DNA from 2 places in the Fodinibacter luteus genome. Region 2 is predicted to be linked to the other one. Evidence: predicted binding sites of a transcription regulator. Region 2 holds the regulator's gene; the other holds the start of a gene.
What was found. Region 2 encodes HspR, which represses chaperone genes until heat shock. Its sites were predicted from a motif close to AAGTTGAGTCNNNNNGACTCAACTT; they were not measured.
Positions count from the first base shown of each region.

Region 1: a site for HspR is predicted at 10,103-10,127, ahead of ABD899_RS10585 (Hsp20/alpha crystallin family protein). Genes of this name have one in related genera too.

Region 1 covers NZ_BAABGM010000013.1:174,771-190,355, forward strand. Annotated here, with positions in the region: gene ABD899_RS10545 (M28 family peptidase) at 1-1,916, opposite strand, end outside; gene ABD899_RS10550 (hypothetical protein) at 2,360-2,911, shown strand; gene ABD899_RS10555 (hypothetical protein) at 2,908-3,648, shown strand; gene ABD899_RS10560 (M28 family peptidase) at 3,781-5,382, shown strand; gene ABD899_RS10565 (PASTA domain-containing protein) at 5,571-7,883, shown strand; gene ABD899_RS10570 (hypothetical protein) at 7,941-8,354, shown strand; gene ABD899_RS10575 (hypothetical protein) at 8,416-9,237, shown strand; gene ABD899_RS10580 (hypothetical protein) at 9,282-9,833, opposite strand; gene ABD899_RS10585 (Hsp20/alpha crystallin family protein) at 10,167-10,613, shown strand; gene ABD899_RS10590 (class II aldolase/adducin family protein) at 10,782-11,411, shown strand; gene ABD899_RS10595 (hypothetical protein) at 11,401-12,171, opposite strand; gene ABD899_RS10600 (SatD family protein) at 12,168-12,842, opposite strand; gene mtnA (S-methyl-5-thioribose-1-phosphate isomerase) at 12,938-13,978, opposite strand; gene ABD899_RS10610 (universal stress protein) at 14,211-15,074, shown strand; gene ABD899_RS10615 (S9 family peptidase) at 15,128-15,585, opposite strand, start outside.
Region 2 covers NZ_BAABGM010000003.1:250,840-266,424, forward strand. Annotated here, with positions in the region: gene dnaK (molecular chaperone DnaK) at 1-1,074, shown strand, start outside; gene grpE (nucleotide exchange factor GrpE) at 1,071-1,775, shown strand; gene ABD899_RS03700 (DnaJ C-terminal domain-containing protein) at 1,866-2,903, shown strand; gene ABD899_RS03705 (heat shock protein transcriptional repressor HspR) at 2,915-3,373, shown strand; gene ABD899_RS03710 (TspO/MBR family protein) at 3,569-4,366, opposite strand; gene ABD899_RS03715 (LCP family protein) at 4,545-6,095, shown strand; gene ABD899_RS03720 (ribonuclease E inhibitor RraB) at 6,113-6,409, shown strand; gene ABD899_RS03725 (GntP family permease) at 6,567-7,985, shown strand; gene ABD899_RS03730 (gluconokinase) at 7,982-8,524, shown strand; gene clpB (ATP-dependent chaperone ClpB) at 8,651-11,212, shown strand; gene ABD899_RS03740 (LppX_LprAFG lipoprotein) at 11,390-12,094, shown strand; gene ABD899_RS03745 (MFS transporter) at 12,075-13,736, shown strand; gene ABD899_RS03750 (mycothiol transferase) at 13,893-14,402, shown strand; gene ABD899_RS03755 (exodeoxyribonuclease III) at 14,435-15,220, opposite strand; gene ABD899_RS03760 (SDR family NAD(P)-dependent oxidoreductase) at 15,415-15,585, shown strand, end outside.

The sequences.
Region 1 (15,585 bases), on a different contig from region 2:
GCCGGGATCTCGGGTGCTGGTGCCGCGCTGGCCGGCTCGGTCTCACCGGCCTGGTGGAAGGGGGACGCCTCGAACCGCGTCTCGGTCCACTCGCTCGAGGCGACCTGCCCGGTGTAGGTGTCGAGCTCGACCGGAAGGGCCACCCAGCGCGCGGTCCCGGTGTCGGCATCCGCGTGGTAGACGAGCAGGTCCGGCCGCGGCCCGGTGCTCACCGCGCTCAGCGCGGCACCTGCGGCCACGAGGACCACGGCCACGACGCCTGCCGCGGCAGCGGGTCGCCAACCGACCCCGCGGCCAGCCACCAGCGCCAGCGGGAGGACGACGGTGAGGGCCAACACGACCCACAGCATCGGCAACGGCGTGGCCACCGGCAGCATGAGCTCGAAGCGTGCGGCCAGCAGGAAGTACAGGGCGACGAGGGGGCTGATGAGCAGCACGGCCGGGGCGGCGGCGAGGGTCACCGTCGCCAGCGTCACCCGCGGAGACCGTTCGCGGGCGGCGAGCACGGCGAAGCCGGCGATGGCGGCCAGGAGGGGCCAGGTGGCGGCGTACGCGGCATCCGGCAGCACGGCGGCCAGGAGCAGGGCCACGAGGCTCCACCCGACGAGCGCACCGGCCACGACCTCGAGCGCCGTGGCCCGGGGCGTCAGCGGCCACAGGACGAGCAGCACCCCGGCCGCTCCGGCGGCCACGGCTGCCAGGAGGTACGGCGTCCGTTCGTAGACACCGCCGTTGATGGCATCGGACAGTCGTGGGTCGACGGCCTGCGCGGCAAGCCACAAGCCGGTGGCGGCAAGGATGCCGGCCAGCCCAGCGACGCCGAGGACGAGCCACGACAGGAGCACCCGAGGCAGCGACACGCGACCACGGCGCACCGCCAGCCCGATGACGACGACCGTCCCGACCGCCCCCAGGACGGCCAGGGGCAACGACCACGTCGACGGGTAGGCAGCGGTCACACCCCTGACGACCGTGAACGCCACGAGGTTCGGCTCCTCGACGGACCCGAGGTCCGCCTCAGCGAGCTGCCGTGCCAGCCCGACGACGGTGGCGCCGTACTCGGCCAGCGTGCCCTCGTGCATGCCCCCGGCGGTGTCGGTGCCGGCATGGTAGGCGGGCAGACCACCCACGACGACCAGCTCGAGACCGGCAGGAACGACGTCCTGGTAGCGACCCAGGTCGGCACCCTGTCCGGTGGCGTTCAGCGGTGCGTCGAAGGCGGAGTAGACGACGGGTGACGGGACGGCGTCGAGGTACTGGCGCAGGGCCCAGCCGTTGTCCGGGCTCGTGAGGGCAGGGGTGACCCGGCCGGCGTTGCCGACCCCCTCGGTGTTGACGGCGACCTGCACGTCCCCCATCCACGTGGCGGACTCGACGAGCGCCAGCGAGCCGAGCATCTCGTGCTCCTCGCCGTCGACGAAGGCGGCGATGACGTCGTGGCGCGGTGGAGGGCTCGACGCGAGGGCTCGCATGGCCGCCAGGACGCTGACGACGCCGGCGCCGTTGTCGCCCGCCCCAGCGGCGGCGGGGACGGAGTCGTAGTGGGCCGCGAGCAGCACGGCCTGGTCGGCGTCCGGGCCCGTTCCCTCGATGCGGGCGACGACGTTGCGCACCGTGCCCGTCCAGACCGAGTTCGGCGGGTCCGGCGCCATCGTGACGAGCTGCTCGTCCACCATGGGGTCCAGGCCGATGGCGGTCAGCTCCTGAACCAGATAGGCCTCGACGTCCGCCTGCTCGGCGGTGCCCATCGGGTGCGGCACCGCGGCCACGACCGCGAGGTCGGCACGGGCGCGGTCCATGGAGAACCCCGCGACGGCATCCTCGGCGGGCGCGGCCGGGGACAGCAACGGCGAGACCCCCGCGAAGGCGGTCACCGCCAGCGCGGCTGCGGCGACCAGGGCACCGGCCAGCCTCACCCTGCGAGGGGTGGGGTGCGCCGGATCCGGCCTGTGCGGCGTCGTCGCGGCCGACGTCGGGTCGAGGGTGCATGTCATCCCGGCACCACCCGTCGCTGTGGAGGGTCGCGACGGGCGGAGTGGCCCGGCGTGCGAAGCGTTCGACGACGTGTTGGACATGGGAGCGACCTTCTCGGCCCACAGGGCCACGGTGGTGTGCCGGGCCCACGGACCGGAGTGTCGACGCGCAGCGCACCCGGCGCCAACGACGCTACGCCGGTGTGCGGCGGCGGCGCCCCGATCGTGGTCGACGCCACCGTGGCAGGCGGCTCGTGAGGCCAGCCACATCCGTGGGCCCAGCCGGTGCCACGAGCGGGACAATCGTCCTCAGGCCGTCCCCGGCTGCCCCGTGGCCGGACGTCGACGGGATCGACGGCGTGGGCGGCCGGGTGGAAGGCAACGCCATGGAGAAGGTCATGTGGCTGCTCCTGGGCGCGACCGTGGTCGTCGCGTCCGTGGGCGCTCACCGCAGCCCGAGGGCCAGGCTCGTGGCCCGGGTCGCCCTGGGGGTGCTGTTCCTCGTCTTCGGGGCGATGGTCAACGTGGTCTACCTGGCCACCGACTGGGACTCCTTCGCCGAGTTCGGGCAGATGTCGCAGTTCGCGTTCGTGCGCGACACCTGGGCCACCCTCGTCGTCCCGAACACGGGGGTGTTCATCGGCGCCCTCATCGTGGGCGAGGCCACGGCCGGCATCCTCGTGCTGTCCGGCGGCCGGAGGATGCGGGCCGGTCTCGTGATGTTGCTGGCATTCCACGTCGGCCTGCTGTTCTTCGGCTGGTGGCTGTGGCTGTACGCGGTGCCGATGCTCGTCGCGCTCACCCTGCTCCTGCGAGCGGAGCGGGCGCACCGGCACGACGCCCCTGGGCTGCGCGACGCGGCCCACCGCCGCCCGACCACCGGGCGCGCGGCGGTCGCCGGGTCCGACCCCCACCTCACCGGCGTGAGGGCCCGATGACCTCGCCCGGCGGTGCGGCCGGGACACGCACCGACCCCACCGGGACACCCCACCCGGACCCGACGTGGGGGCCGCTGTACCGGGCGGGAGCCTGGTCCGCGCTGCTGTTCGTCCTGCTCGTCCTCGTGCCCGTGGTCCTCGTCGTGGTCGCACCCCTGCCACCGACCCGGGGGGCCGCCCTGCTCGAGTACATCGCCCAGCACCGGGTCGTGTACCTCACCGAGCTGGTCTCCTTCGTCGGGTTGGCGGTCCCGGCCATGGTCGTGTTCGCCGCGGTCGCGGTGGCCCTCAAGGGCGTCGACCAGAGCATCGCGGCCATCGGTGGCCTGTTCGGCGTCGCCTCGGAGGTCATCGCCCTCGCGCTGGGCAGCAGCCCCCAGTCCCTCCACGGCGGCCTCGTCGTGCTGAGCAACGCCTACCGGGCAGCCGACGCCACTGACCGGCCAGCCCTGGCCTCAGCGGCGGAGGCGCTCATCGCCGCCACCAACGCGGTCTCGTGGGCGGGGATCCTGACCGCGGCCGCGATCCTGCTCCTGTCCCTGCCCATGCGCCGCGCGTCCTTCTTCGGACCGGTGCTGTCCACCCTCGGCGTGCTCGCGGGTGCCGCCGGGATCGTCAGCGAGGCGCTGCGCCCGGTCATCGGTTCGGGCTACATGCTCTACGGGCTGCTGCTGCCGATCTGGTTCGCCATCGTCGGCTGGAAGCTGCTCCACGTGTCGACCGCCCGGGCGTCGTAGGCCTCGCTCCTCTCCTGTCTCCTCCCCGGGGCGGGCTCGGGTCGATCCGTGGCTCTTCCCAGGCGGCAGCGGCGGGTCTAGTCTGCGACGATCCGGCCACACCCCGGCGCCGGAGTGAACCGGGAGACAGTTGTGGGCACCAGATCCGTCACGACCGCCGCTGCCGCCGCCACGCTCACCGCCGCCCTCGTCGCCACTGCCGGTCCGCAGGCCACCGCGGCACCGAACCCGAACTCGGTCACGAAGCTCACGAACGCCGTGACCCTCGACGGGGTCATGAGGCACCTCGAGGCCTTCCAGGACATCGCCGACGCCAACGGCGGCAGCCGGGCCGCCGGCCAGTCGGGGTACGAGGAGTCGGTCGCCTACGTCGTCGAGCAGCTCGACGCCGCCGGCTACGACCCTGTCGTCCAGGACTTCGAGTTCGACTACGTCGAGGAGAGCTCGGAGCTCGCACGGACCAGCCCGCTCCCGCGCACGTTCGTCGAGGGCACCGACTTCCTGCGCAACACCTTCGACCCGGGCGCCCCCGAGGGAACGGCCACCGGCGCCCTCAGGCCCGTCGACCTGGTCCTCAACCCGTCGCTGCCCGCGAACTCCTCGACGAGCGGCTGCGAGGCTGCCGACTTCGCCGGGTTCCCCACCGGCGGGATCGCCCTGCTCCAGCGCGGAACGTGCGGCTTCGCGGTCAAGGCCCTCAACGCCCAGGCCGCAGGCGCCGCGGGCGCCGTCATCATGAACGAGGGCCAGCCCGGCCGCACCGGCCTGCTCAACATGATCGGTGACGCCACCGGCCTGACGATCCCGGTCGTCTTCGCGACCTACGACGCCGGCGCCGACCTGGCGAGCACGCCCGGTGCCACCGTGCGCGTCACGGTCGACTTCACGGCCGAGCAGCGCACGGCATCCAACGTCCTCGCCGAGACGCGCGTGGGCAACGACGCCAACACGGTCATGGCCGGCGCCCACCTCGACAGCGTCCAGGAGGGCGCCGGGATCAACGACAACGGCTCCGGCAGCGCGGCCCTGCTCGAGACGGCGATCCAGATGGCCAAGGTCAAGCCGAACAACACGGTCCGCTTCGCCTGGTGGGGCGCCGAGGAGTCGGGGCTGCTCGGCTCGGAGCACTACGTCGGCCAGCTGTCCGAGGCGGACCGGGGCCGGATCGCCCTCTACCTCAACTTCGACATGGTCGCCTCGCCCAACTACATGTTCGGGGTCTACGACGGCGACAACTCCGGTGGCACCGCGCCTGCGGGGTTCATCCCCGAGGGCTCGGCCGAGATCGAGGACGTCTTCGAGGACTTCTACGCGTCGCGCGGGCTGCCGTGGCAGGACTCCGAGTTCTCCGGGCGGTCCGACTACGGCCCGTTCATCGCGGTCGGCATCCCGGCAGGCGGGTTGTTCACCGGCGCCGAGGGAGTCAAGACGGTCGACGAGGCCGAGCGCTACGGCGGTGTCGCCGACGAGGCGTACGACCCGTGCTACCACGCGTCCTGCGACAACCTCACCGGCAAGGGCCAGGACGAGTCGCTGTACGCCCTCCTCGGTGCCGACCAGCCGCTCGTCGGCAACGTCAACACCGACGCCCTGGACACGAACGCCGACGCCATCGCGACCGCGGTCATCACGTTCGCGTTCGACTCGTCGACGGTCAACGGGGTGCGAGCCCCGGGCCGCTCGCACGGGGCCGGCCGCAGCGCGGACGCCCTCACGGCCGGGGCCGCCCACTGACCCCCTGACCACCACCATCGGGTGCCGGGAGGGTCGGGACGGCCCTCCCCGCAGACGTATCACGAGCCGACGCCCCGTGCGGCCGGGGCCCGCCGGCTCTGTCCCTGACACCCTCGCCGTCGCTACAGTTGACCCACCGAGCCACTCCGAGGATCCGCAGGAACCCCGTCGGACGGAGGTTCAGATGTGTGAGCGTGCGAGCCGTCGCGGGCCGGACCCGCGGTCGCGGTGCCGGGGAGGCCGCTCGCGTGGCCACCGGTGAGGCGACCCCGCCGGTCGCCGACCCGGGCTCGACGACCGAGGTCCACGGACAGGTCAGCGACGTCAGCGGCGGCCAGGTCGCGGTGGGCGGACGGGTCTTCCAGATCGACGCCGCGCAGGGCTCGTACGTCGTCATCAACGCCGACTCCGACGTCGAGGTGGTCCGGCGTCCACCGCCCGTCCTGCGCCCGCCCCCGGCCTTCCCCGGGCTCGTCGCGCGCACGGCGGAGCTCCGACGGGTCCGGACCGCACTCGCCGCCGGCCGGTCGGTGGAGGTGCACGGCCCCGGCGGGATCGGCAAGACCGCCCTGCTGCGCGCGGCATCCAACGCCCCCCTTCCCGAGACGACACCGGACGGCGTCATCGCCATCCCGGCCCGGCTCGGGACGGCGGACACCCTCGCCTACGTCTACGACACCTGCTACGTCGGGTCCCGCCGGGTCGTGCCGCGGCGCGAGGAGCTCACGAGCGCGCTGTGCGACCTGCGCCTCCTCGTCGTCCTCGACGACACGAGCCTCGGCCGGGACGACATCGACGCGCTGCGCGAGGAGCTCCCCTCGTCCCTGCTCCTCCTCGCCGGCACGGAGCAGCGCGTGTTCGACGGGGTCGAGGGCGTCGCGCTCGCAGGCCTCACCACCGACGAGGGTGTCGAGCTCATCGCGGCGGCGGTGGGCCGCGAGCTGAGCGAGCGCGAGCGCGACGTCGGCACCCGGGTCAGCGAGGTGCTGCACGGCACGCCACTCGAGCTCGTGCGGTTCGCCTCCCTCGTGCGAGCCGACGACGGCGACCTGGTCTCGGTGGCCCGCGGCTTCGGCGTCGACGCGCAGCCCGAGGACCTGCTCGTCGCCGTGCTGCGCTCGGTGTCCGTCCAGGAGGATGCCGTGCTCGCCGCCCTCGCAGCCTTCGACGCACCGGTCGGTGCCGGGCCGGTCGCCGCCTTCTCCGGGCACGCGGATGCCGGTTCGACCCTCCACGAGCTCAGCCGGCGCGGCATCGTGCAGGGCGACGACCTGCAGGGGTGGCGGGCCCGCGACCACATGGCGGCCTCCCCGGAGGAGCGCCGGCGCGCCGCGGTCGTCCTCACCGCGTGGGTGCGCGAGCGAGCGGTCCCGGAGGAGGTCGCGGGCGAGATCCCCACGATCGCCAGCGCGCTGCGGCAGGCCGACCGGGACCGTCGGTGGGAGGATGCCGTGGCGCTCGCCGCCGCGGCACAGCAGCCCCTCGCGCTCGCCGGACGGTGGTCGGCCTGGCGGGACACCCTGGAGGCCGGGCGTTCAGCCGCCGACGCCCTGGGGGACACGGCGAGCCGGCGCTTCTTCGACCACGAGCTCGCCGTCGTCGACGACGCCATGACGACGGTCATCCCCGTGGTCGACCGGTCGACACGCACCCCTCCGGCCCCGCCTCCGGAGCCACCGAGTCCCCCGCTTCCGGAGCCGGTCCCTCCCGAACCCCTTCCGCCGGAGCCGGTCCCGATCCGGTGGGGACGGGTGCTCGGTGCGGCGGCCGCCCTGCTCGTCGTCATCGGCCTCGTCGTGGGAGCCGTCGTGGCCTTCGCCTCGCGCGGCGGGTCGGACGAGGAGACGGCCGCTCCCACGGGCACGGTCGCTCCCACCACGACGCCTCCGACGACCGGCACGGGCACCCCGACCCCGACCCCCGTCGAGGGGGCCCCGAACCTCGTCGCGTTCACCCTGGACCGTGAGAGCGACGAGCTCGTCGTGGGCGAGGAACGCGCGTTCACGGTCCGGGTGCAGAACCGGCCCCTGGACAGCCGTGACATCGGCCCGAGTGAGGGTGGCACCTTGACGGTGGGGTTGTCCGGCGAAGCTGCGGACATCGTGGAAGGCCGGCCGCGCTGCACGACCATCCCCGAGGGGCTCAGCTGTGACCTCGAGGGCGTGCCGGTCAGGAAGACCGCCGACGTGAAGGTCACGCTGCGCGGAGTCTCCGAGGGGTCCGTCGTCCTCGAGTCCTTCGTCCAGGCGACCGGCAGCGCCGGTCGACCCGGTGACCCGCGGACGATCAAGGTCATCAGCGGGCCGTGCACCGTCCCGAACGTCGTCGGGATGACGGTGGATGCCGCCCGCAGCCAGGTGGAGAGGGCAGGGTTCACCGCCCAGCTCGACCCGGTCGAGGACGGTCAGGCATCCGAGCTCGTCATCGACCAGTCCCCCCCGCCCGACGCCGAGCTCGACTGCGGCGGCGCGGTCACCCTGACCTTCTCGACGGTCACCTGAGGTGAGCCGGGCAGAACCCTGATCCCGACACCGCACGACGACGAAGGAGAACAGACCATGGGTGAGGAAGAGGCTCGGACCTCGGTGCGTGGCACCGTGAGCAACGTGAGCGGTGGCCAGGTCGCCATCGGCGGCACCGTCAGCCAGACGAGCACGACCGTGTCGTCGCAGGGGCCGAGCGAGGCCGAGCTCGCGTCGCTGTTCCAGCAGTTCGCGACCTTGCGGGGGGAGGTCCTCGCCGACCCCGACACCCCGGACGCGGCGGCCGAGAAGCTCGACGAGCTCGAGGCGGCGATCACCGCCGAGAAGCCCGAGCTGTCGACGATGGAGTACGTGCGCGACTGGTTCGTCAAGTACGCACCGAAGTTCGCGGGCGCCGTGACGGCCCTCGTCGTCAACCCGGTCGTCGGCGCCCTCGTCGGCGCGGCCGGCGAGACACTGGCGACGGAGTTCAAGCGCCGGTTCGGCTGACCGGGGCCGCCTCGCGCGGTGGCACCCCGAAACCGTCCCCGCGGGCGCCTAGCCTTCCCCCATGGGGAGTGACCCACGACGCCTCGACGGGCTGCGCCAGGACGAGCGGTTCGCCGCCGTCCTGCTCGAGCGTGCGACCGGCGGCGCCGCCCGCGCCCACGACATCGGCATCCGCCAGGGCGCCCACGACCTCGACCTCGTCCTGCCCGGGGGTCGAACCGCGGCCGTCGAGGTCACGACCCACGCGGGAACGCAGGCCCGCCGCAGCTCCGCGCTGCTCGGGCGCGAGCGCTACACGTGGCCCAACCCGGGACGGTGGTGGTGGACGGCCGAGGTGGTCGGATCGGAGCTCGCGAGGGTGCGCGCGGCCTACGAGCGCACGATCACGCTGTGCGAGGCCCACGACGTCACGTCACCGTCTGCGCTCCCGGCCGAGGTGCTCGAGAGCGACCCCGAGCTCGGCTGGCTCGCACACGAGTCCGCCTCGAGGCTGCACGGCCACCCCGCCGCGTTCGAGCACGACGGGCGCCGACCACGCGGCATCACGGTGACCTCGAACCACGCTGCGGGACAGATCGATGCAGATCTCTCACTCCTGCCGCGGGCGGTGTCCGACCTGCTCACGGTGGCCCACGTGGCACGCCGAGCCACCAAGGTGGTCGCCGCCCGCGGGGTCGACGAACGGCACCTGTTCATCGGCGTCGGCGAGGGGGGCCTGCCGGATGCCGTGTACCTGCCCCTCACGGGGCCCGTCGAGTCACTGCCCGACGCAGACCCGGACGTGCCCGAGGGACTGGGCACGGTGTGGCTGACGACCGCGTGGCGAGGGTCGCCCCTCGTCGGCTGGCACCGCGGCCGCGGCTGGCGGGCCTACCCGACGTGACGCCGGGGGTGTCCGTCGCCGCGGGATGGTGGTTGCCGAGCCCGTCAGAACCCGCCGAAGTCACCACCCCCGAAGTCGCCGCCACCGCCCCAGTCGCCGCCGCCGCCCCAGCCGCCGTCACCACCGGCCCAGTCCCCCCCGGCGTCTCCGCCCGAGGAGTCCGCGTAGCCGGCATCGGCCCCGACGTCGCCACCGGTGTCGCCGCCGACGTCGCCACCCGTGTCGCCCGCCTCCTGCGCCTCGGGGCTGTCCGCGTAGCCGCCGAACATCATGTTCGCGATGGCGGAGCCGACGACGACCCCGGCGATCGTGCCCATCATCGACCCCGCGACCATGCCACCCATCCCCGGCCCGCCGAAGGAGCCGCGTGAGAACGTGCCCTGCAGCGTGCCGGGAGAACGCATCTCGGCTCGGGTTGCTGCTCGGGCCAGGTCGGCCGGCTCGCTCGACGATCCGGCCTCTCCCGGTGCCGCGGCGGACAGCTCGCGCAGCAGCTGTTGGCGTTGCTCCGGGGTCAGGCGTGCGAAGGCCTCGGCGTGCAGGGCCTCGAGCTGCTCGGGCGGCGCGGTGCGCAGGAGGTAGCGGTAGCGCGCCACGGCCCGCTCGTCCTCGCTCGACCCAGGAGGCGGTGGGGCGGATCCACGCGCTGGGGCCGACCCGTGGGTCCACGCGGATCCGGACTGGCGTTGCTGCTCGGTCGGGGTGCGCCCCAGCAACCGGTCGAGAAAGCCCATCTGTCGTCTCCTCGCTCCGCGGCCCCTCGTCGGAAGCCGTCACCCCACCAACGGTGCCAGCAGCCGACCCGGTTCCGGGGCGGGCGACCCCGACGTTCTCGGAGTTGGCATTGAGTCGGGAACAAGGGGTAAAGTTGAGCCGTTCCCACTCATGTACATCAGGGCACCTGCCCCCGCACCACGGAGGAACACACCATGGCCACCACCTTCGACCCCTTCCGCGACATCGACCGCATGCTCTCCGGCGCCCTGCGCACCCCGGCGTCGGCCGCCATGCCGATGGACCTCTACCGGACGGGCGACCACTTCGTCGCCGCGATCGACCTGCCGGGCGTCGACCCGTCGACGATCGACGTCGATGTCGAGGACCGCACCCTCACCATCCGCGCCGAGCGGCGTGAGCAGCCCGACGGCGACGTCCAGTGGCTCTCGCACGAGCGCCTGTCGGGCACCTTCGCCCGGCAGCTCACCCTGGGCTACGGCGTCGCGTCCGACCGCATCTCGGCCGACTACTCCGACGGTGTCCTCACTCTGACCATCCCGGTCGCCGAGGAGGCCAAGCCGCGCAAGATCTCGGTGAGCCACACCTCTGGTCACCAGACCATCGAGAGCGAGGCGCACGGGGAGTCCGCCGCCTCCTGACACCTCCCGGTCCACTGACGGCGCCCGCACCCGCGGGCGCCGTCGGCGTGTCCGGACCGACGTGAGCCCCTCGAGACTCCGGACCGCCCTGAGGCGTCGGTGTCTCCGTAGCGGCGTGAGCGTCGGGACGCCGGCCCTCGCGGGTCGGGCTTGCGCGAGAATCGGGCCATGACGAGCGAGCGCGAAACCCTCATCGACGAGCTGCTGGACGCCGGCCGCCACGTCGTCGCCCGCGGCCTCGTGCAGGCCAGCGGGGGCAACCTGTCGGTGCGGCTGCCGGGGACCGACCGGTTCCTCGTCACCGGGTCCGGCACCTGGCTGGACCGGCTCACCCCCGGCGACCTCGCCGAGCTGACCCTCGACGGGGAGCACGTCGGCGGCGCGGCCCGGGCGTCGGTGGAGTGGAAGCTGCACCAGCGCACGTACGCCGTGCGTCCGGACGTCAACGCCGTCGTCCACCTGCACCCGCAGCACGTCCTGCTCGTCGACATGCTCGGCGTCGCGATCCGGTTCACGACGCTGGACCACCAGTTCTACCTCGGCAGCGCGGGTCGGGTGCCGTTCCTCCCGGCGGGCTCGCAGGAGATCGCGGATGCCGCCGCGCAGGCCGCGAGCGACCACGACGCGGTCGTGCTCGCGCACCACGGCTGCTCGGCACTCGGCGACACCGTGTCGATGGCCCTGCGACGGGCGCTCAACCTCGAGGAGGCGGCGGCGATGACGTACCGGCTGCTCCTCGCGGGGGACCGCACCTCGGACTTCCCGGCGCAGTGGAAGGACAGCATCGTCAGCGCGTGAGGGCGAGGCTGGTGAGCGCGATCAGCCAGGACACGAACGACCCGACGAGGAAGTACTCGGTGACGGCGTCGATGCCCACTCCGTCGACGCTCGAGCGGTCGTCGCGCTTGGCCTGCAGCTCGGGGAAGCGGATGAGCCCCTTCGCGGCGATGACGAGACCGGCGGCGGTGAGCTGGCCGGCGAGCCCGAGCCCCAGGATGAGCACGCGCTCCATCGGGCCGAGGAGGCGTCCCCCGCGCAGCTGGTCGGACGGCTGCGGGCCGGTGTCGGCCTCGAGCGGTCGGACCGGCCGCATGGCGCCGACCGCGAGCAGCACGAGACGCACGACGAGGTTCGCGGTCGTGAGGTTGACGAGGAGTAGCCCGAGGACGAGGAGGACCGCGCCGGGGTCGGTCGCCTCGTCGAGCAGCGGCGGGTCGGCCCAGGCCAGCCAGCGGGCGAGGACTCCCCCGGCGGGCGTCGCCCACCCGGAGAGCCCGACGAGCCACGTGCCGCCGAGGGCCAGCGCCGCGAGGGCCGGCCCGTGGCCCGTGCCGGTCACGAGGGCCTGGGCGGAGAACCGCACCCACAGCCCGAGCGCGACGAGCGAGGTGGCGAGCACGACGACGTCCACGGGTGCGGTGAGCCCGGCGAGCACCGCCGGCACCGCCACGCCAGCGGTCCCCGCGACCACCGGCCAACGGCCACGGGAGTACCCCGACGCCGCCCGGGTGAGGTCGGCGACACCGACCCCGACGAGCCACACCGCGAGCCACGTCACGCGAGCCCCCGGAGCAGTGCCTGGGCGGCGAGCACCGCACCGATGCCGTCGGCGCGCACGCGCTGGGACACGGCCGAGGCGCTGATGCCTTCGCGAGCGGCCAGCTCACCCTGGGTCGTGTGCGGTTCCATGAGCCCCCTCAGCAGCCGGATCGAGCGTTCCGACATCGAGCCAACCAGATGGTCCCGACACAGCAGGGCGGCGTTGATGGCGTCCTCGGACGAGGCGCCTGCCGCGGAGGCGCCTCCGGCGTCGGGCGCGACCCGGTAGGTGGTACGCAGGTGGCGGGTCGCCGGGCGGTCTGCGGCCTCCTCGGCGGCCTCGATCGCATCGCGGGCGGCCCACCAGCCCGGCCCGTCCTCGATCCCGCGCTCGGCGTCGAGGGTCGTCACCGGCCCGCGGCCGACGCCGATGCGGGTGTCGACCTCCGGCAAGAGCGCCAGTCGCACCCGCAGGGCGGCCTCGAGCGCGTCGCCGAGGCTGGCGTACGACGCCTGGAACTCGTCCCCGACGGTGACCCGCAGCCCGGCGATCGCCGGGACCGCGGCATCGACGCCGGCGAGCCCGTCCTCGAGCGCCCGGTGCAGGGCGTGCCGGTCCGCAGACCCCCGGGAGCCGACGACGTCCCCGATGAGGACACATTGTGAAGCCTTGTTCTTCACTCGAGCCATATGAAGATCATACCTTCATACTGAGCTGATGAAGGAATGGCCTTCCGAGTGCTGGACGATCGGCCCACGTTGAGCCGGCCTGGCGCCCGGTGAGGTCAGGAGAGGGAATTCAGGTCGATCCCACGGCGCGGCTCGGCCACACCGCGCTCGGTCGCGACGGCATCGACGAGCCGTGCCGGGGTGACGTCGAACGCCGGGTTGAACCCCGGCGACACCTCCGGGGCCAGGCGCACCCCGGCGAGCACCGTGACCTCCTCGCCCGAGCGCTCCTCGATCTCGATGCCCGAACCGTCGGCCATCGACAGGTCGACCGTCGACCACGGCGCGGCGACCATGAACGGGATGCCGGCATCGTGGCAGGCGAGCGCCACGCCGAGCGTGCCGATCTTGTTCGCGGCGTCGCCGTTGGCGGCGATCCGGTCGGCCCCGACGACCGCGAGGTCGACGAGGCCGCGCAGGATCGTCGAGGCCGCGGCACCGTCGGCCTGCACCCAATGGGGGATGCCGTCGGCGGCGAGCTCGAACGCCGTGAGCCGCGAGCCCTGGAGCAGCGGGCGGGTCTCGTCGGCGTAGACGAGCTCGAGCCGGTCGCGTGCGTGAAGCTCGCGGATGACCCCGAGCGCGGTCCCCCACGCCGAGGTCGCGAGCGAGCCGGTGTTGCAGTGGGTGAGCACCCGCAGCCGTGCCCGGTCGATTCGGGAGAGCAGCCAGTCGGCGCCGAGGCGCGACAGCTCGCGGTTGGCGGCCTCGTCGTCGGTGGCGACCCGGCGCGCGGCCTCGAGCACGACGTCGCGCCCCTGGGGCACGAGCGCGCGAACCTGGTCCACGCCCCACGCGAGGTTGACCGCGGTCGGTCGCGCGTGGCGGACCCGGTCGATCGCCGCCTGCACCCGCGTGTCGTCCCAGCCCTCGTGAGCCCCCTCGTCCATCGCGAGCACGACGCCGAGCGCCCCCGCCACACCCAGCGCGGGCGCCCCGCGGACGGCGAGCTCGGCGATCGCGACGACGAGGTCGCTCGTCGTGTCGATGCTGCGGTAGGCCGTCGTCCCGGGCAGCTGGGTCTGGTCGAGGAGGCGGACTGCGCCGCGGCCGCCGCGCCCTGCGGTGTCGTCCCACTCGATGGCGATGAGCGTCATGGCCGACACCCTATGCCGCTCCCCCCGGCCCGCCGAGAGAGCGGAACCGGTCGCCGGGGCAACCACTTCCGCACTCGCCGCGCGTCGTGTGACCGGCGCCCTTGCGTCGGGTGCCCCGCCGTGCCACGGTCAGGGTGTGGGGAGCGCCGCCCCCCACGACGACGGGCGACCTCGCAGCCGACGGTCACGACGAGCCGCCCGCCGCGGACCACTCGCGATCGGAGGAACCCAGATGGGTGCACCACGAGTCGTCGTCGGGGTCGACGGATCCCCTCTCTCCATGGCGGCCGTCACCCGTGCCGCGCAGGTCGCGAGCGCCCGCGGGCTCCCCCTGCACGTGCTGCACGCCTTCGCGGCCGACCTGCCCATGCTGGGGTTCGGCGAGCTCTCCGACGGCTCGGCGGTCGTGTCGACTCACGCCCACCGACTCGTCGCCGACGGCGTCGCCCGGGCCCACGTTGTCGACCCGACGCTCACCGTCACGACGTCGATCCGTGAGGGCTACGCCAGCCAGGCGCTCGTGGATGCCGCCCGCACCGCCGCCCTCGTCGTCGTCGGCGCCATGGGCCACGGCGTCTTCAGCCGCGCCAGTGTCGGCGCCGTCGCGATGCAGGTCGTGACGCACGCCCGATGCCCCGTGCTCGTCGTCGGCCACGAGAACACCGACCCCGCGTCCGAGGACGCCTCCGTCGTGGTCGGCGTCGACGGTTCGAAGCCGTCCCTGCGGGCCCTCGCCGCCGCGTTCGACGAGGCCGCACGCGGCAACGGCGCCCTGGCCGTCGTCCACGCCTGGGAGGCGCGCAGCGCGGCCGACCCCACCCTCGCGAGCGACTCGAGCTGGAGCGCCTACGAGGCCGAGCTCCAGCGCACCGTCGAGGCGGCCCTCACGGCCCGGCGCGCCGAGCACCCGCACGTCAAGGTCGACTACGAGGTCCTCCAGGCCGAGCCGGTGAGCGCCCTCCTCGAGCGGGCCCAGGGCGCCGCCCTCCTCGTCGTCGGCAGCCGCGGCTCCGGAGGGTTCCCGGGGCTGCACGTCGGCTCGACGGCGCTGCGCCTCATGGGCCGCAGTCCGTGCCCCATCCTGTTCACCCGCTAGGCCGGCGGCGAACCGGCTGACCCGCTGACCCCGGCGACGGCAGCGCGCCGGGGTCAGCCGTCGACCCGCTCGGTCGCGCCGAGCTGGTCGAGCACGAAGGCCCACTCCCACGCGATCTGCTCCCACGCGGCATACCGACCGCTGCGTCCCCCGTGCCCGGCCGCGATCTCGGTGCGCAGCAGCACCGGCCGCTCGACGAGGTCGCTCGTCACCGTCTCCCGCAGCCGGGTGACCCACTTGGCGGGCTCGGTGACGTACACCCTCGTGTCATGCAGGCTCGACGTCGCGAGCACCGCCGGGTAGACAGCAGCGCGCAGGTTCTCGTAGGGGGCGTACGCGCGCATCGCCGCGTAGACCTCGGGGTCCGCGAGGGGGTTGCCCCACTCCTCCCACTCCCCGACGGTGAGGGGGAGCTCGGGCTGGAGCATCGTCGTCAGTGCGTCGACGAAGGGCACGGCGGCGTGGGCCACCCTGAAACGCTCGGGAGCCAGGTTGAGCACGGCGCCGACGA
Region 2 (15,585 bases):
CACCTCGACGAGACGCTCACCCGCGCCCAGTTCGAGCAGATGACCAAGGACCTCCTCGACCGCACGAAGCAGCCCTTCCAGAACGTCATCAAGGACGCCGGCATCTCGCTGTCCGACATCGACCACGTCGTGCTCGTCGGCGGCTCCACCCGGATGCCGGCCGTGAGCGCCGTCGTCAAGGAGCTCACCGGCGGCAAGGAGCCGAACAAGGGCGTCAACCCCGACGAGGTCGTCGCGCTCGGCGCGTCGCTGCAGGCCGGTGTCCTCAAGGGCGAGCGCAAGGACGTCCTGCTCATCGACGTCACCCCGCTCTCGCTCGGCATCGAGACCAAGGGCGGCCTGTTCACCAAGCTCATCGAGCGCAACACGGCCATCCCGACCAAGCGCAGCGAGGTCTTCTCGACGGCCGAGGACAACCAGCCCTCGGTGCTCATCCAGGTCTTCCAGGGCGAGCGCGAGATCGCGCAGCAGAACAAGCCGCTCGGCACCTTCGAGCTCTCGGGCATCGCCCCGGCACCCCGCGGCGTGCCGCAGATCGAGGTGACCTTCGACATCGACGCGAACGGCATCGTCCACGTCACGGCGAAGGACCGGGGCACCGGCAAGGAGCAGAAGATCACCATCTCCGGCGGGTCGGCCCTGTCGAAGGAGGAGATCGAGCGGATGGTCAAGGACGCCGAGGCGCACGCCGAGGAGGACCGCGTCCGCCGCGAGGAGACCGAGACCCGCAACATGGGCGAGTCGCTCGTCTTCTCCACGGAGAAGTTCCTCGCCGAGTCGGGCGACAAGGTGAGCCCCGAGCTGCGCACGCCCGTCGACGAGGCCCTGACGGCCCTCAAGGACGCGGTCAAGCCGGACTCGGGCGCCTCCAAGGACGACATCCAGGCCAAGATCGACACGCTCAACGCGAAGTCCCAGGACATGGGTGCGGCGATGTACGCCGCGGCGGCCGAGCAGGGCGAGTCCGGCGACGTCCCCGGCGCCGAGTCGACCGACTCCCAGCCGGCGCCCGACGCGGGTGACGACGACGTCGTCGACGCCGAGGTGGTCGAGGACGACGAGGACAAGAAGTGACCGAGCCCCACGACCCCGGGATGCCGCGCGGCGGCACCGGGTCCGAGGACCCCGTCGTCCCGGACCCGACCCCCGACGACGCGATCAACACCGAGTCGGTCAACGACGGCGAGGAGGTGGCTCCGGCCCAGTCCGGGGCCACCCCCGCCGGGGCCGCCCCCGCCGGGGCCGCCCCCGCCGGGGCGGCCGGCGACGAGAGCCCGGGCGCCGACACGGCATCCGAGCACATCGCAGCGGATGCCGGTGCGCCCCACCCGGACTCGGTGCTCGCGGCCGAGCGGCTCGGTGACCTCCAGCGGCTCCAGGCCGAGTACGTCAACTACAAGCGGCGGGTCGACCGCGACCGCGCGCTCATGCAGGAGCGGGCCGTGCGCGACGTCCTCGAGTCGGTGCTGCCGGTGCTCGACGACATCCAGGCCGCCCGAGATCACGGCGACCTCGTCGACGGGCCGTTCGCGGCCATCGCCGACAAGCTCGAGGCGACCCTCGGCAAGTACGGCCTCGAGCGCTTCGGCGGCCGGGGCGAGGCGTTCGACCCCATGCAGCACGAGGCCCTCATGCACACGCCGTGGCCGGAGGGCGACGACGACCTCCCGACCGACGCGGCATCCACGACCATCGTCACGGTGCTCCAGCCCGGCTACCGTGCGGGGGAGCAGGTGCTGCGCCCCGCCCGCGTCGCGGTCGCCGACCCGGCCTGAGACGGGCGACCAGCACCGCACGACCGCACGACGACCCGCACCGCACGACCGCACGACGACCCGCACCGAGGCACCGAGAGGAGGGGCCCGATGGCCAGCCAGGACTGGTTCGAGAAGGACTTCTACGCGATCCTCGGGGTCCCCCAGGACGCCGACCAGGCCGCGATCAAGAAGGCCTACCGGCGCCTCGCCCGCAAGCACCACCCCGACCAGAACGCCGGCGACACCGCGGCCGAGCAGCGCTTCAAGGACGTCGGTGAGGCCCACGCGGTGCTGTCCGACCCGAAGCAGCGCGAGGAGTACGACGCGATCCGGCAGATGGCGCACGGCGGCGCCCGCTTCCGGGCGGGCGGTCCCGGCGCCGGTGGCTTCGAGGACGTCTTCTCCGCGTTCGGGGGAGGCGGCGGCCAGCGGGTGCGCTTCTCGACCGGTGGCCCGGGTGGTGCGGGCGCCGGCCAGCCCGACCTCGACGACCTGCTCGCCCAGATGTTCGGCGGTGGCGCGGGCGCGACCGGAGGGCCCCGTGCGGCCCGCGGCGGCGACCCCTTCTCCGGGTTCGGGGCCCCCCGCGGCCCGCGACCCGGAGCCGACGTCCAGGCCCGCACGACCCTGAGCTTCCGCGACGCCGTCGAGGGGGCGACGGTCACCCTGACGACGGCCGAGGGGCGCCGGATCACGACTAAGATCCCGGCCGGGGTCAAGGACGGGCAGCGGATCCGGCTGCGCGGCAAGGGCGCTGAGGGAGATCCCGGGGCGCCCAAGGGCGACCTCATCCTCACGGTCACCGTCGACAAGCACCCGGTCTTCGGCCGCGACGGCGACAACCTCACCGTCGACCTGCCCGTCACCTTCGCCGAGGCCGTCCTCGGGGCGACGGTGTCGGTCCCGACGCTCGACGGCACCCCGGTGCGCGTCAAGGTGGCCCCGGGCACTCCGAGCGGGCGGGTGCTGCGGGTCAAGGGCCGGGGGGTCGCAGGACGCCACGGCGCGGGTGACCTCCTCGCGAAGGTCACCGTCATCGTGCCGCAGCGCCTCACCGACGCCGGCCGCGAGGCCGTCGAGGTCCTCCAGGCGGAGGAAGCAGGCGTCGACCCGCGGGCCGGGCTGTTCGAGCAGGCCACGAGCTGAGGCCATCGGCCATGACGTCGATCCACTACGCGGCCTTCAGCCCCGACGACGACACCCCGGTGTTCGTCATCTCCGTCGCCGCCGAGCTCGCCGGCATGCACGCGCAGACGCTGCGGCAGTACGACCGGCTCGGCCTCGTCACCCCGTCACGCACCCGCGGCGGGGGGCGGCGGTACTCCCAGCGCGACGTCGCCCTCCTCCGCGAGGTGCAGCGGCTCTCGCAGGAGGAGGGCATCTCGCTGCCGGGCATCGCGCGCATCCTCGACCTCGAGAACGAGGTCTCGGCGCTGCGTTCGCGGGTGTCCGAGCTCACCGCCGAGCTCGAGGCCCTGCGCGCGTCCTCGGGCCGCACGGCCCGCGTGTTCTCGGTCTCCCCGAGCGGTGACGTCTACGCCGCGCGGCTCGGTGAGCGCCCGCGGCACGGGCGCTCGCAGGCCCTCGTCATCTGGAGCCCGGGCCGCCGGGACTGAGCCCCGTCCGGCCGGGCCTGAACCGGATGCCGTTCACGCTCACCGCGCGGTCGACGCATCGGCATCGGGCCGCGCCACCGGAACCGCCGGCGCGCACCGTGGGAGGGCGACGGCATCCGGCGGAGGCACCGACCCGTTGCACATCACCCACACGACCCACGCGCGGGACCGCCCCCGCGCGTGGGTGGAGTGCCATCAGTCGGGGAGGCGGGCGTGGGTGCGCCCCGCGGCGCCGAGCACGACGACGGCGGCGGCGACCGCGGCGACCCCGACGAGCAGCGAGCGTGGCTCGTCGGTGACCCGGCCCCAGGCGATCCAGCCCAGTCCCCAGGCCATCGCGCCGGCGACGGCCCACCGACCGCCGAGTCGGCGCGCGAGGAGCACGCCGACCCCGGCCGCGACGGCGACGACGGCGACCGCCACGAGCTGCGCGGCGTACCCGCCGGGGTCGACCCCGCTCGAGACGAACGCCGCGGTGACGTTGGCGCAGGCGGCGACGGCGACCCACCCGAGGTAGAGCCCGAACGTGCCGTCGACGACGACGGTCTCGACGTGCCCGTAGGACGGCACCTCCTCGAGCCGGCGCACGAGCACCCCGAGGGTCGCGACGAGCCCCGCCATGACGAGCACGCTGACCCAGATCCAGCCCTGCTGCGTCACGAGCAGCCATGCGGCGTTGAGCACCATGGATGCCGCGACGAGCCACCCGATCGCCCGGTGCCGCCGGTCCGTGGCCTGCTCGGGGAGCCACTGCCACACCGTGTACGCGGCGAGGCCGAGGTAGATCGGGGTCCAGATCGTGAAGGCCGGTCCGGCGGGGGCGAGGAGCGTCGCGTCCGCGGCGAGGGCCCCTCCCGAGGACTCCTCGACCCGGGTACCGATCACCCCGACACCGACGAGCGTGCCGACGACGCAGAGGAGCTCGGCGAGGGTCACGCCGACCTGCCGCAACCGGTCCGAGGGCTGCACGGCCGGCCTCGTCAGCGTGCTCATGCCGCCATTGGACCACGCGGCGGACGGATCCGGCCGGGGCCGTTTCGTGCCGTCGAGCAACCGGCGCGCGGCGGGCCTAGCACACGGGGTACAGGTTCTGGGGTTATCGTGCCGGGGTCACGGTGTGCGTCCCGAGGGACGGACCCGAGCCGTGACCTGCCGAGAAAGAGACGTGAGGATGTCCGACGAGGAGCCGCTGCGCTCGTCCGGGCGGCCGGGGACGCCCCCGCCGCCGGCGAGCCGTGCCGAGCTGCGCAGCCCCCCGGGCACCTACTACCGCCGGGTCGCTCTCGGGACGATCCTCCCGGGGGCCGGCCTCATCGGCACCCGCTGGCGGGTCCTCGGCTGGGTGCTCGTCGTCCTCGCGCTCGTCACGGGTCTGCTCCTCCTCGCCCGGGCCTGGCGCGGCGGCCTCGTCCGCTCGGTGCTCGACGTCGCCGTGCGGCCCGAGGTGCTCCAGTGGATCGGTGTCGCAGTCATGGTCGCCGCCGTCGTGTGGATCGGCTCGATCGTCCTCACCGCCGAGCAGTCGTGGCCCCGGCGGCGGCGCGCCGGGCGCTGGTGGCGGGTGGCGTTCGCGGCCGGCGCGTGCCTCGTCATCGCCGCACCGGCAGCCATGGCCGTGCGCTACCTCGACGTGCAGTCCACCCTCATCGACGAGGTGTTCGTCGCCGACGGCTTCGGCGAGGGGCGCGACGTCGCCCTCGCCGACGTGGCTGCGGCCGACCCGTGGGCCGACGTGCCCCGGGTCAACACCCTCCTCATCGGGTCGGACGCCGGCAAGGACCGGTGGGGGGTGCGCACCGACTCGCTCATGCTCGTGAGCACGGACACGAAGACCGGCGACACCCTGCTCATCGGCATCCCGCGCAACCTGGAGCGGGTGCCCTTCCCCGACGACAACCCCCTCTCGGCGGTCTACCCGAACGGCTACGACTGCGGCGACGAGTGCCTCATGAACGGCATCTGGACCCTCGCCGAGAGCCGCCCCGACCTCTTCGAGGGGGTCGACGAGCCGGGCCGCCAGTCCACGGTCGACGTCGTCGGCGAGATCACCGGCCTGGAGGTCGACCAGTCCGTCGTCGTCAACCTGCGCGGCTTCCGGGCTCTCGTCGACGCCATGGGCGGGGTGGACGTCAACGTCCGGGAGCGGGTGTGCGTCGAGTGCCACCAGACCCCGAGCGGGCGCATCGAGTTCACCGGCGAGAAGGAGGAGTGGATCGAGCCGGGCCTGCAGCACCTCGACGGCCGGCTCGCCCTCTGGTACTCGCGGTCGCGGGCGGGCAGCGACGACTTCAGCCGGATGCGCCGTCAGCGGTGCGTCGCCGGAGCCCTGCTCGACCAGGCCGACCCGGTCTCGCTCCTGCGCAGCTACCCCCAGCTCGCCAAGGTGCTCAAGAGCAACGTCAGCGCCGACATCCCGGCGGGCGAGCTGTCCGCCTGGGTCGACCTCGTGCTCCGCATCCAGGAGGGCGGCTCGATCCGCTCGCTGCCGCTGACGAGCAAGGTCGTCGAGCCGGGCTACCCCGACTTCGCCAAGATCCGCCGCCTCGTCGACAAGGCCATCGAGCCGCCGGCGGCCACCTCGACCGCCTCCCCCTCGACGACCGGCTCGCCCGCGCCGAGCGGCTCCACCACGCCGAGCGGCTCCACCTCGCCGACGGCGCCGCCGAGCCCGACGGTCACCCCGGACGACGCCGACGCGGCGGACCTCTCCGCCACCTGCTGACCGGCATACTCGGGCGGGTGAGCGAGCACCTCCTGGTCTTCCCCGACCGCGCCACCGCCGACGAGGTCGCGGCGGAGCTGTCCGACGAGGGCTTCACCGAGGTCCGGGTGGTCCGGGAGTCCCTCGCGGGCGAGGACGACGCCGAGGACCACGAGTGGGCCGTCTACGTCCGTGAGGACATGGTCGTCGACGAGTCGCGCCCGGTGGAGCACGGGCTGCGCGACCGGTTCGAGGCCCTCGTGCAGGAGCGCGGCGGCTGGTACGACCCGCACCCCGGCCCCGGTTCTGGCGCCGGGGGGACCGCTCGCGGCTGAGCGCCCGCGTCGCCACCCCTCCGGTGCCCCGGGTCGAGGTTGACACCGCTCGGGATGCCGGGCGGCTGCGAGTTCGCCTGCTGCTGTGCCCCACTGGGGGTGCGCCCGTCGCTAGGGTGGGCCCGCTGCGTGGAGCCGACACACGAGGGGGCAGGACATGACGACGACGGTGCACACCCAGTTCGCGACGGTCGAGGCAGTGGAGCCGGCCTACTCCGCCGGCGTCCTGCTCCTCATCGCCGTGGCCGCCGTCGTGCTCCTGCTCTTCCTCATCATGACGCTGAAGATGCACGCCTTCGTGGCGCTCGTGCTCGTCAGCTTCCTCACCGCGATCGTCACGAAGATCCCCTTCCCCGACGTCGTGCCCACGATGCTCTCGGGCTTCGGGGCCACGCTGGCCACCGTCGCCCTGCTCGTCGGTCTGGGTGCCATGATCGGCCGCCTGCTCGAGGTCACCGGCGGCGCCCAGGTGCTCGCCGACACCCTCATCAACCGCTTCGGCGAGCACCGCGCCCCCCTGGCACTCGGTGTCGCCTCGCTCCTCTTCGGGTTCCCGATCTTCTTCGACGCCGGGCTCGTCGTCATGCTGCCCATCATCTTCAGCGTGGCCCGGCGCTTCGGCGGCTCGGTGCTCACCTACGGGCTGCCCGCCGCGGGCGCGTTCGCCGTCATGCACGCGTTCGTGCCGCCGCACCCCGGCCCGGTCGCCGCGGGTGAGCTGCTCGGCGCCGACATCGGCCTCCTCGTCGTCTTCGGCCTGCTCATCGGCCTCCCGACGTGGTACCTCGCGTCGTACCTCTTCGGCACGTGGACCGGCCGGCGGATGTACATCCCCGTGCCGGAGCTGCTCGTCGGGGGCGTGAGCGAGCCGGAGGGCTCCGAGGACCGCCCCCCGCCCGCCTTCGGCACCGTGCTGTTCGTCCTCCTCCTGCCGCTGCTGCTCATCTTCCTCAACACCGGGCTCAACACCCTGGGCGCGGCCGGCGTCGTCGACCCGGACGCCACGTGGGTCGGGCTGCTGCGGATGATCGGGCAGACGCCGATCGCGCTGCTCATCACCGTCATCGTCGCCACCGTCGTCCTGAGCGGGGGGCGCTCGAAGGCCGACGTCGAGCAGATCGTCAACAGCGCGCTCGGGCCGGTCTGCGCGATCATCCTCATCACCGGTGCCGGTGGCATGTTCGGTGGGGTCCTGCGTGCGAGCGGCATCGGCGAGGCGCTCGCCGACTCGCTGGAGTCGACCGGGCTGCCGGTCATCGTGGCGGCCTTCGTCGTCGCGACCGCGCTGCGCGTCGCCCAGGGCTCGGCGACCGTCGCCCTGACGACGACCGCCGGCCTGCTGGCCCCGACGGTCGCGGCGACCTCCGGCCTGACGAGCATCGACCTCGTGTGCATCGTCATCGCCATCGCCTGCGGCTCGACCGTGCTCTCCCACGTCAACGACTCCGGGTTCTGGCTCGTCGGCAGGTTCTTCGGCATGGACGAGAAGACGACCCTGAAGACCTGGACGGTCATGGAGACGCTCATCGGCACGGTCGGGTTCGTGTTCGCCCTCGGCGTGAGCCTCGCCCTGTGACCGGGGGAGCGGCACCTGGCGCCCGAGGGCACGGCCGCACGCGGCACATCGTCGTCATGGGTGTCTCGGGCAGCGGCAAGTCCACCGTGGCCGAGGGCATCTCGACGGCCATGGGGCTGCCGTTCGCCGAGGCCGACCGGTTCCACCCGGAGGCCAACATCGCGAAGATGAGCGCCGGCATCCCGCTCACGGATGCCGACCGGTGGCCCTGGCTGTCCGACCTCGCCGCGTGGATGGCGACCCAGGCGAGAGAGGGGCAGTCGACGGTCATGGCCTGCTCGGCGCTGCGCCGCGCCTACCGCGACGTGCTGCGGTCCGGCCCCCCGGAGGTGCAGTTCGTCCACCTCGACGGGCCGGTCGAGCTCATCGCCGCCCGGATGTCGGCCCGGCCCGACCACTTCATGCCGGCCTCGCTCCTCGCGTCGCAGGTGCGGACCCTCGAGCCACTCGGGGCGGACGAGGACGGCGTCGTGCTCGACCTGCGGCACGACCCGCAGACCCTCGTGGAGCAGGCGGTGGAGTGGCTCGCCCACCGGTGAGACGCAACGGCCGTCGGACGGGTCGCACCTCGCTCCCAGCACGGACTTGAGCGGAATAGACTCAACTTTCGCGAGGTTGCACGAGGCGATCCCCCACCACGTCCCACCGCGTCCAGGAGTAGTCCCATGGAGCTCAAGCCCACCGCCAAGGTGGCCGAGGCGCTCGCCCTCGCCCAGCGGGCGGCCCAGGCCGCCGGCCACGCCGAGATCACGCCCGACCACCTGGCGAGCGCCGCCGTCCAGCTCGACACCGCACTCGCCGACGCCCTCCTCGGCGCGGCCGGCACGGGGGCCGGGCACGTCCTCGGCCAGGCCGACGCCCGCCTGCGCGCGCTGCCGACGACGAGCGGTCCGACCGCCCAGCCGCCGGCCCTCGGCCGGGAGGCGCTGGCGGTGCTCCAGCAGGCCGACACCCTGATGCGCGCCAAGGGCGACGCGTTCCTCGCCCTCGACCTGCTCCTCCTCGCCCTCGCCGAGACCGGCCACCTCGCCGCCGTCGAGAAGCGCGGCGCCGCCGACATGGAGCAGAGGATCGCCGAGCTGCGCGGGGGCCGCCAGGTCACCTCCGAGACCCCCACCGAGGCGGGCGAGGCGCTCGCGCAGTACGGCACCGACCTCACCGAGGCCGCGCGCGAGGGCCGGCTCGACCCGGTCATCGGCCGCGACGACGAGATCCGACGCGTCGTCCAGGTGTTGAGCCGGCGCACGAAGAACAACCCCGTGCTCATCGGTGAGCCCGGCGTCGGGAAGACCGCCGTCGTCGAGGGTCTCGCCCAGCGGATCGTCGACGGCGACGTCCCGGAGTCGCTGCGGGACAAGCGCCTCATCGCCCTCGACCTCGGCGCCATGGTCGCCGGGGCCAAGTACCGCGGTGAGTTCGAGGAGCGGCTCAAGGCCGTCCTCGAGGAGATCAAGTCCTCCGACGGGCAGGTCGTCACCTTCATCGACGAGCTGCACACGGTCGTCGGGGCCGGTGCCACCGGCGAGTCGGCCATGGACGCGAGCAACATGCTCAAGCCGATGCTCGCCCGGGGCGAGCTGCGCCTCGTCGGTGCGACGACGCTCGACGAGTTCCGCGAGCACGTCGAGAAGGATCCTGCGCTCGAGCGCCGCTTCCAGCAGGTCTTCGTCGGGGAGCCGAGCGTCGAGGACACCATCGCGATCCTGCGCGGGCTCAAGGAGCGCTACGAGGCCCACCACAAGGTCGAGATCGAGGACAGTGCCCTCGTCGCCGCGGCATCCCTGTCCGACCGCTACATCTCGGGGCGCCAGCTGCCCGACAAGGCCATCGACCTCGTCGACGAGGCGGCCTCGCGCCTGCGGATGGAGATCGACTCCAGCCCGGTCGAGATCGACGTCCTGCGCCGTGCCGTCGACCGGCTGCGGATGGAGGAGCTGCACCTCGCGAAGGAGACCGACGAGGCGTCGGCCGAGCGGCTCGAGCGGCTGCGCGCCGACCTCGCCGAGAAGACCGAGGAGCTGTCGACCCTCACCGCCCGCTGGGAGTCGGAGAAGTCCGGCCTCAACCGGCTCGGCGACCTCAAGGCGCGGCTCGACGACCTGCGCACCCAGGCCGACCGGATGCAGCGCGATGGCGACTACGAGGGCGCGTCCCGCGTGCTCTACGGTGAGATCCCCGCACTGGAGAAGCAGCTCGACGAGGCCCAGCAGGCCGAGACGGCCACGGCATCCGACCTCATGGTCAAGGAGCGGGTGGGCGCCGACGACATCGCCGAGGTCATCTCGGCGTGGACCGGCATCCCGGCCGGTCGCCTGCTGCAGGGCGAGACCGAGAAGCTGCTCAGCATGGAGTCGATCATCGGCTCGCGCCTCATCGGGCAGGCCGAGGCGGTGCGCGCGGTGTCGGATGCCGTGCGTCGCTCGCGCGCCGGCCTCGCCGACCCCGACCGGCCGACCGGGTCGTTCCTGTTCCTCGGCCCCACCGGTGTCGGCAAGACCGAGCTCGCGAAGTCGCTCGCCGACTTCCTCTTCGACGACGAGCGGGCGATGGTCCGCATCGACATGTCGGAGTACTCCGAGCGGCACGCGGTGGCCCGCCTCATCGGCGCGCCCCCGGGGTACGTCGGCTACGAGGAGGGCGGCCAGCTCACCGAGGCGGTGCGGCGCCGGCCCTACTCCGTCGTCCTCCTCGACGAGGTCGAGAAGGCGCACCCGGAGACCTTCGACATCCTCCTCCAGGTGCTCGACGACGGCCGGCTGACCGACGGCCAGGGGCGCACGGTCGACTTCCGCAACGTCATCCTCGTCATGACCTCCAACCTCGGGTCGCAGTACCTCGTCGACCCCCTGCTCGACCCGGGCGAGAAGCGCGAGGCCGTCATGGCAGCCGTGCGCCAGGCGTTCAAGCCCGAGTTCCTCAACCGGCTCGACGAGGTCGTCGTGTTCGACGCCCTCTCGCGCGACGAGCTCGCCCGGATCGTGCACCTCCAGGTGCGCGCGCTCGCGACCCGGCTGCGCGAGCGGCGGATCACCCTCGACGTCACCGAGGCCGCGACGACGTGGCTGGCCGAGCAGGGTTACGACCCGGCGTACGGCGCCCGGCCGCTGCGTCGCCTCGTCCAGCGCGAGATCGGCGACCGGCTCGCGACGGCGCTGCTCGCGGGGGACGTGCGCGACGGCGACACCGTCACCGTCGACCGCGGCGAGGACGGCCTCACCCTCCGCTGACGGGATCGGGTGCGTGCCGGCACCCGCCGCCGGCCCGCACCCGCCGCCGGCCGGCACCCGCCGCCCCGAGGACGACCCCGACTCCTTGCACATCACCCACCCGCGGAAGCCCGGTCCGCGGGCCGTGAGGTGGGTGATGTGCAAGGAGTGCCGGACCTGCGGGCTACTGTTGCGGCCATGCGCCGCCTCCCGGGCACCCTCGCCGCTGCCCTCGCCACCGCCGGCCTCGTCGTCGCGCTCGCCGGTTGCTCGGGCGAGGAGGAGGCCGTCGCCGAGGTGGCGCCCGCCGAGCGGCTCACCGCCGCCAAGGCCGAGTTCGACGCCGCGGAGACGGTCGCCCTCGACCTGTCGAGCCGCGACGTCCCGAGTGTCGAGAACGGGGTGACCGCGGCGGAGGGCAACGGGGTCATCAGCGCGAGCGAGCCGAAGTTCCAGGGCACCATCACCGGCACCGTCGGTGGCGTCGCGGGGACGATCGACACCATCGCGATCGGTGACACCGCCTACCTCAAGCTCTTCACCCCGGAGTACGAGGAGACCGACCTCTCCACGATCAACGCCCCCAACCCGGCGTTCTTCTTCGACCCCGCCGTCGGCATCTCCTCGCTGCTCACCCAGACCGGTGACCCGCGGGCCAACGGCCGCACCCGGTCGGGAGACGAGGTGCTCGACCGGATCGACGGCACGCTGCCCGGGCAGCGCATCGACGAGCTGTTCCACCTCGGCGACGGCACCGGCACCTACGACGTGAGCTACGGCCTCACCGACGACGACGAGCTGCGCACCGCCACCCTCACCGGCCCGTTCTTCCCGGGGGTCGAGGCCACCTACGTCCTGGAGCTCACGGACTACGGGGCGCCCGTTGAGATCACCCGCCCCTAGGGCACTGCTCACGACGGCCGCGGTCGCCGTCTCCCTCGCCGCCGCCGACACCTACGTCGTCGTGCTCGCGCTCACCGACATGATGCGCGGCGTCGGTGTCGGCATCGACTCCCTGCAGCGGGCCACCCCGATCATCTCGGGGTTCCTCCTCGGCTACGTCGCCGTGCTCCCCCTCGTCGGACGGGTCGCCGACCTCGTCGACCGGCAGCGGGTGCTGCTCGCCTGCCTCGTCGTCTTCGTCGTCGGCTCGGCGGTCACGGCACTGGCCGCCGAGCTGCCCGTGCTCGTCGCGGGGAGGGTCGTGCAGGGAGCCGGCGGCGGCGGCCTCGTGCCGGCGACCCTCGCGATCGTCGCCGAGCTGTGGCCCGCCGACCGGCGCGGCGTGCCACTCGGGGTCGTCGGCGCCGTGCAGGAGCTCGGCTCCGTGCTCGGTCCGGTGCTCGGGGCGCTCGTCCTCGTCGTGGCCGACTGGCGGGCGATCTTCTGGGTCAACGCCGCGCTCGGCGCCGTCCTCGCCGGGGCGGTGGTCGTGACCGGGGGCGGTGCCGTGCCGCGGCCCCGTCCGGCCGTGGCCGCGCTGTCGGCCGCGGCCGCCGCGACAGGGGTCCTCGCCCTCGCCGCCCCCGCCGCCCTCGTCACGAGCGTCTCGCTCGGACTGCCCTTCGTTCCCCTCGGCGACACGTCGTCGCGCCTGGCCACCCCCATCGGCGTCGCCGGCGCCGTCCTGCTGTTCGCCGCCCTCGCCGTCGGCGGGCGCGGCGCCTGGGACCTGCTGCGCCGCGCCGACCTCCTCGGGGCGCTGCTGCTCGGCGGGGCGCTCGGCTGCGTCGTGCTCACCTTCGCCGCGGCCGAGCCGGAGACCGAAATCGTCGGCCCGCTCGGCCTGGCGCTCCTCCCGCTCGCGGTCCTGCTCGCCGTCGCGTACGCCGTGCACCACCGCCGCGCCGCCGCCCCGCTCGTGCCCCGTGGGCTCGTCCGCGGCCGGCTTGTGTGGGCGCTCGTCGTCTCGCTCCTCGTCGGGGTCGCGCTCGTCGCCGTCGTCGTCGACGTCCCCCTCCTCGCCCGGCTCGTGCACACCTCGGACCAGACCGAGGCGGCGCTCGTCCTCGTCCGGTTCCTCGTCGCCGTCCCGATCGGCGCGCTCGCCGGGGGCTGGGCCCTGCGGCTGCTCGGCAACGGGGTGGTCGCGGCCACCGGGCTGGCGGCGACCGCCGTCGGCCTCGCGGTGATGTCGACGTGGGGGCGCGGTTCCCTCGACGAGGCGTCGTCGACCGCCGTCCTCGCCCTCACCGGCCTCGGCATCGGGCTGGCGCTGGCCCCCGTCAACGACGCCGCCCTGGCCGGCGCCGCGCACGACGCGCACGGCACGGCGTCCGCGCTCGTCGTCGTGTCCCGGATGGTGGGGATGGTCGTCGGGGTCGCCCTCCTCACGGCGATCGGGCTGCACCAGTACTACATTGCCGTCGCCGCGCTGCCGGACCCCACCGACGTCGAGGCCCTGCAGGATGCCGCCGTGCTCCAGGTCGCGTGGGTGTTCCGGGGTGCCGCCGTCGCCGCCGGGCTCGGGGCGCTCGCGTCGCTGGCGCTCGGGGTGCGGCGCCGCCCGGGGGTCGCGCACCCGGCCACGACCTTCGGCCTCTGAGGCGGGTTCCTGGGAAGCCCGAGCGCGGTCCGGGACGGCGGTGCGCAGGGCCTGTCGGCGCGGCCGTCCCCGGAGCACCTTCCGGCCAGAGCGCGGTTCGGGACGGCGGCGCGCAGGGCCTGTCGGCGCGGCCGTCCCCGGAGTACCGTCCGCACCATGGCGACGACCTCCGACCTCCTCCTTGACACCCTCTCCCGGGTGCGCGAGGGCGTCCACGCGGTGCTCGACTCGACCCCCGACGACCGCCTCGCCGAACCCCCGGCGCCGGGCACGAACACGGTCGCCTGGCTCGTGTGGCACCTCGCCCGCGTGCTCGACGAGCAGGTCGCGGAGGTGTTCGGCTACCCGGCCGTGTGGGAGGCCGAGGGATGGCGCGAGCGGCTGGCCCTCCCGCTGCCACCGGACGCCCACGGCTACGGCATGAGCGTCGAGGACATGTTGCTCGTCCGGGCGCCGGGGGCCGACCTGCGCGGCTACCTCGACGCCGCGGCGGACGCCGCCGAGAAGGCCCTGCGCACGGTCACCGACGCCGACCTCGACCGGGTCGTCGACGAGCGCTGGGACCCCCCGGTCACCGCGGCCGTCCGGCTCGTGAGCGTCCTCGACGACTGCACCCAGCACGTCGGCCAGGCCGCCTACGCGAGCGGCATCCTCAGCCGTTCGTGACGCGGTCCGCCAGGGCGCGGCCGCAGCACCCGTCAGTCCGTGAGCTCGACGACGACGGGCGCGTGGTCGCTGGCACCCGCCCCCTTGCGCTCCTCGCGGTCGATGGCGGCCCCGGCGACGCGGGCCGCGAACGACGGGGAGCCGAGCACGAAGTCGATCCGCATGCCCCGGCGCTTCTGGAAGGCGAGGCGCTGGTAGTCCCAGTAGGTGTAGACGCCCGGGCCCGGAGCGTGCGGCCGCACGACGTCGACGAACCCGGCATCCAGGAAGGCGTTGAAGGCGGCCCGCTCGGGAGGTGACACGTGGCTCTTGTCGAGGTAGTACTCCATCGACCAGACGTCGTCGTCCTGGGGCGCGATGTTCCAGTCGCCGCACAGGGCGACCGGCGTGCCGTCGGCCGCCCAGGCGCTCGCCTGCTCACGCAACCGGGCGAGCCAGTCGAGCTTGTAGGCCATGTGCGGGTCTCCGATCGCCCTGCCGTTGGGCACGTAGACCGACCACATCCGGATGCCGCCGCACGTGGCCCCGATGGACCTCGCCTCCGCGGCCAGCGGCTCGCCCCACCCCGGGTCGCCGTCGAACCCCACCCGGACGTCGTCGAGGCCGACCCGAGAGAGGATCGCGACCCCGTTCCACTGGTTGAGGCCGTGGTGGGCCACCTCGTAGCCCAGGTCGTGGAGGCGGGCATAGGGGAACTGCGCGTCCCGGGCCTTGGTCTCCTGCATGGCGAGGACGTCGACGTCGGAGCGGGCGAGCCAGGCCTCGACGCGGTCGATGCGGGAGCGGATCGAGTTGACGTTCCAGGTGGCGATGCGCACGTCGATCACCCTACCCACGGGTAGGCCGGGGACTCGGCCCGCGTCACACCCCGGGGGCCGGCGACGGCTGCGTCCACCAACAGGCAGTAGGCGGGGCAGAGCCAGCGGCTGAGCACGGCACGAGCAGCCCGCGGCGGGTACTGCCTGTCCTGCGGTGCGGCCGCGGGGGAGCGACTGCGGCATACAGTCCCCGCATGACCACCGCACTCGTCACCGGCGCCTCGGCCGGCATCGGCCTGGCCTTCGCCGAACGCCTTGCGCGCGAGGGGAGCGACCTCGTGCTCGTCGCCCGTGACCGGGCCCGGCTCGAGCGGATCGCCCGCGACCTCCGGACGGCCCACGGGGTCGAGGTCGAGGTGCTCGTC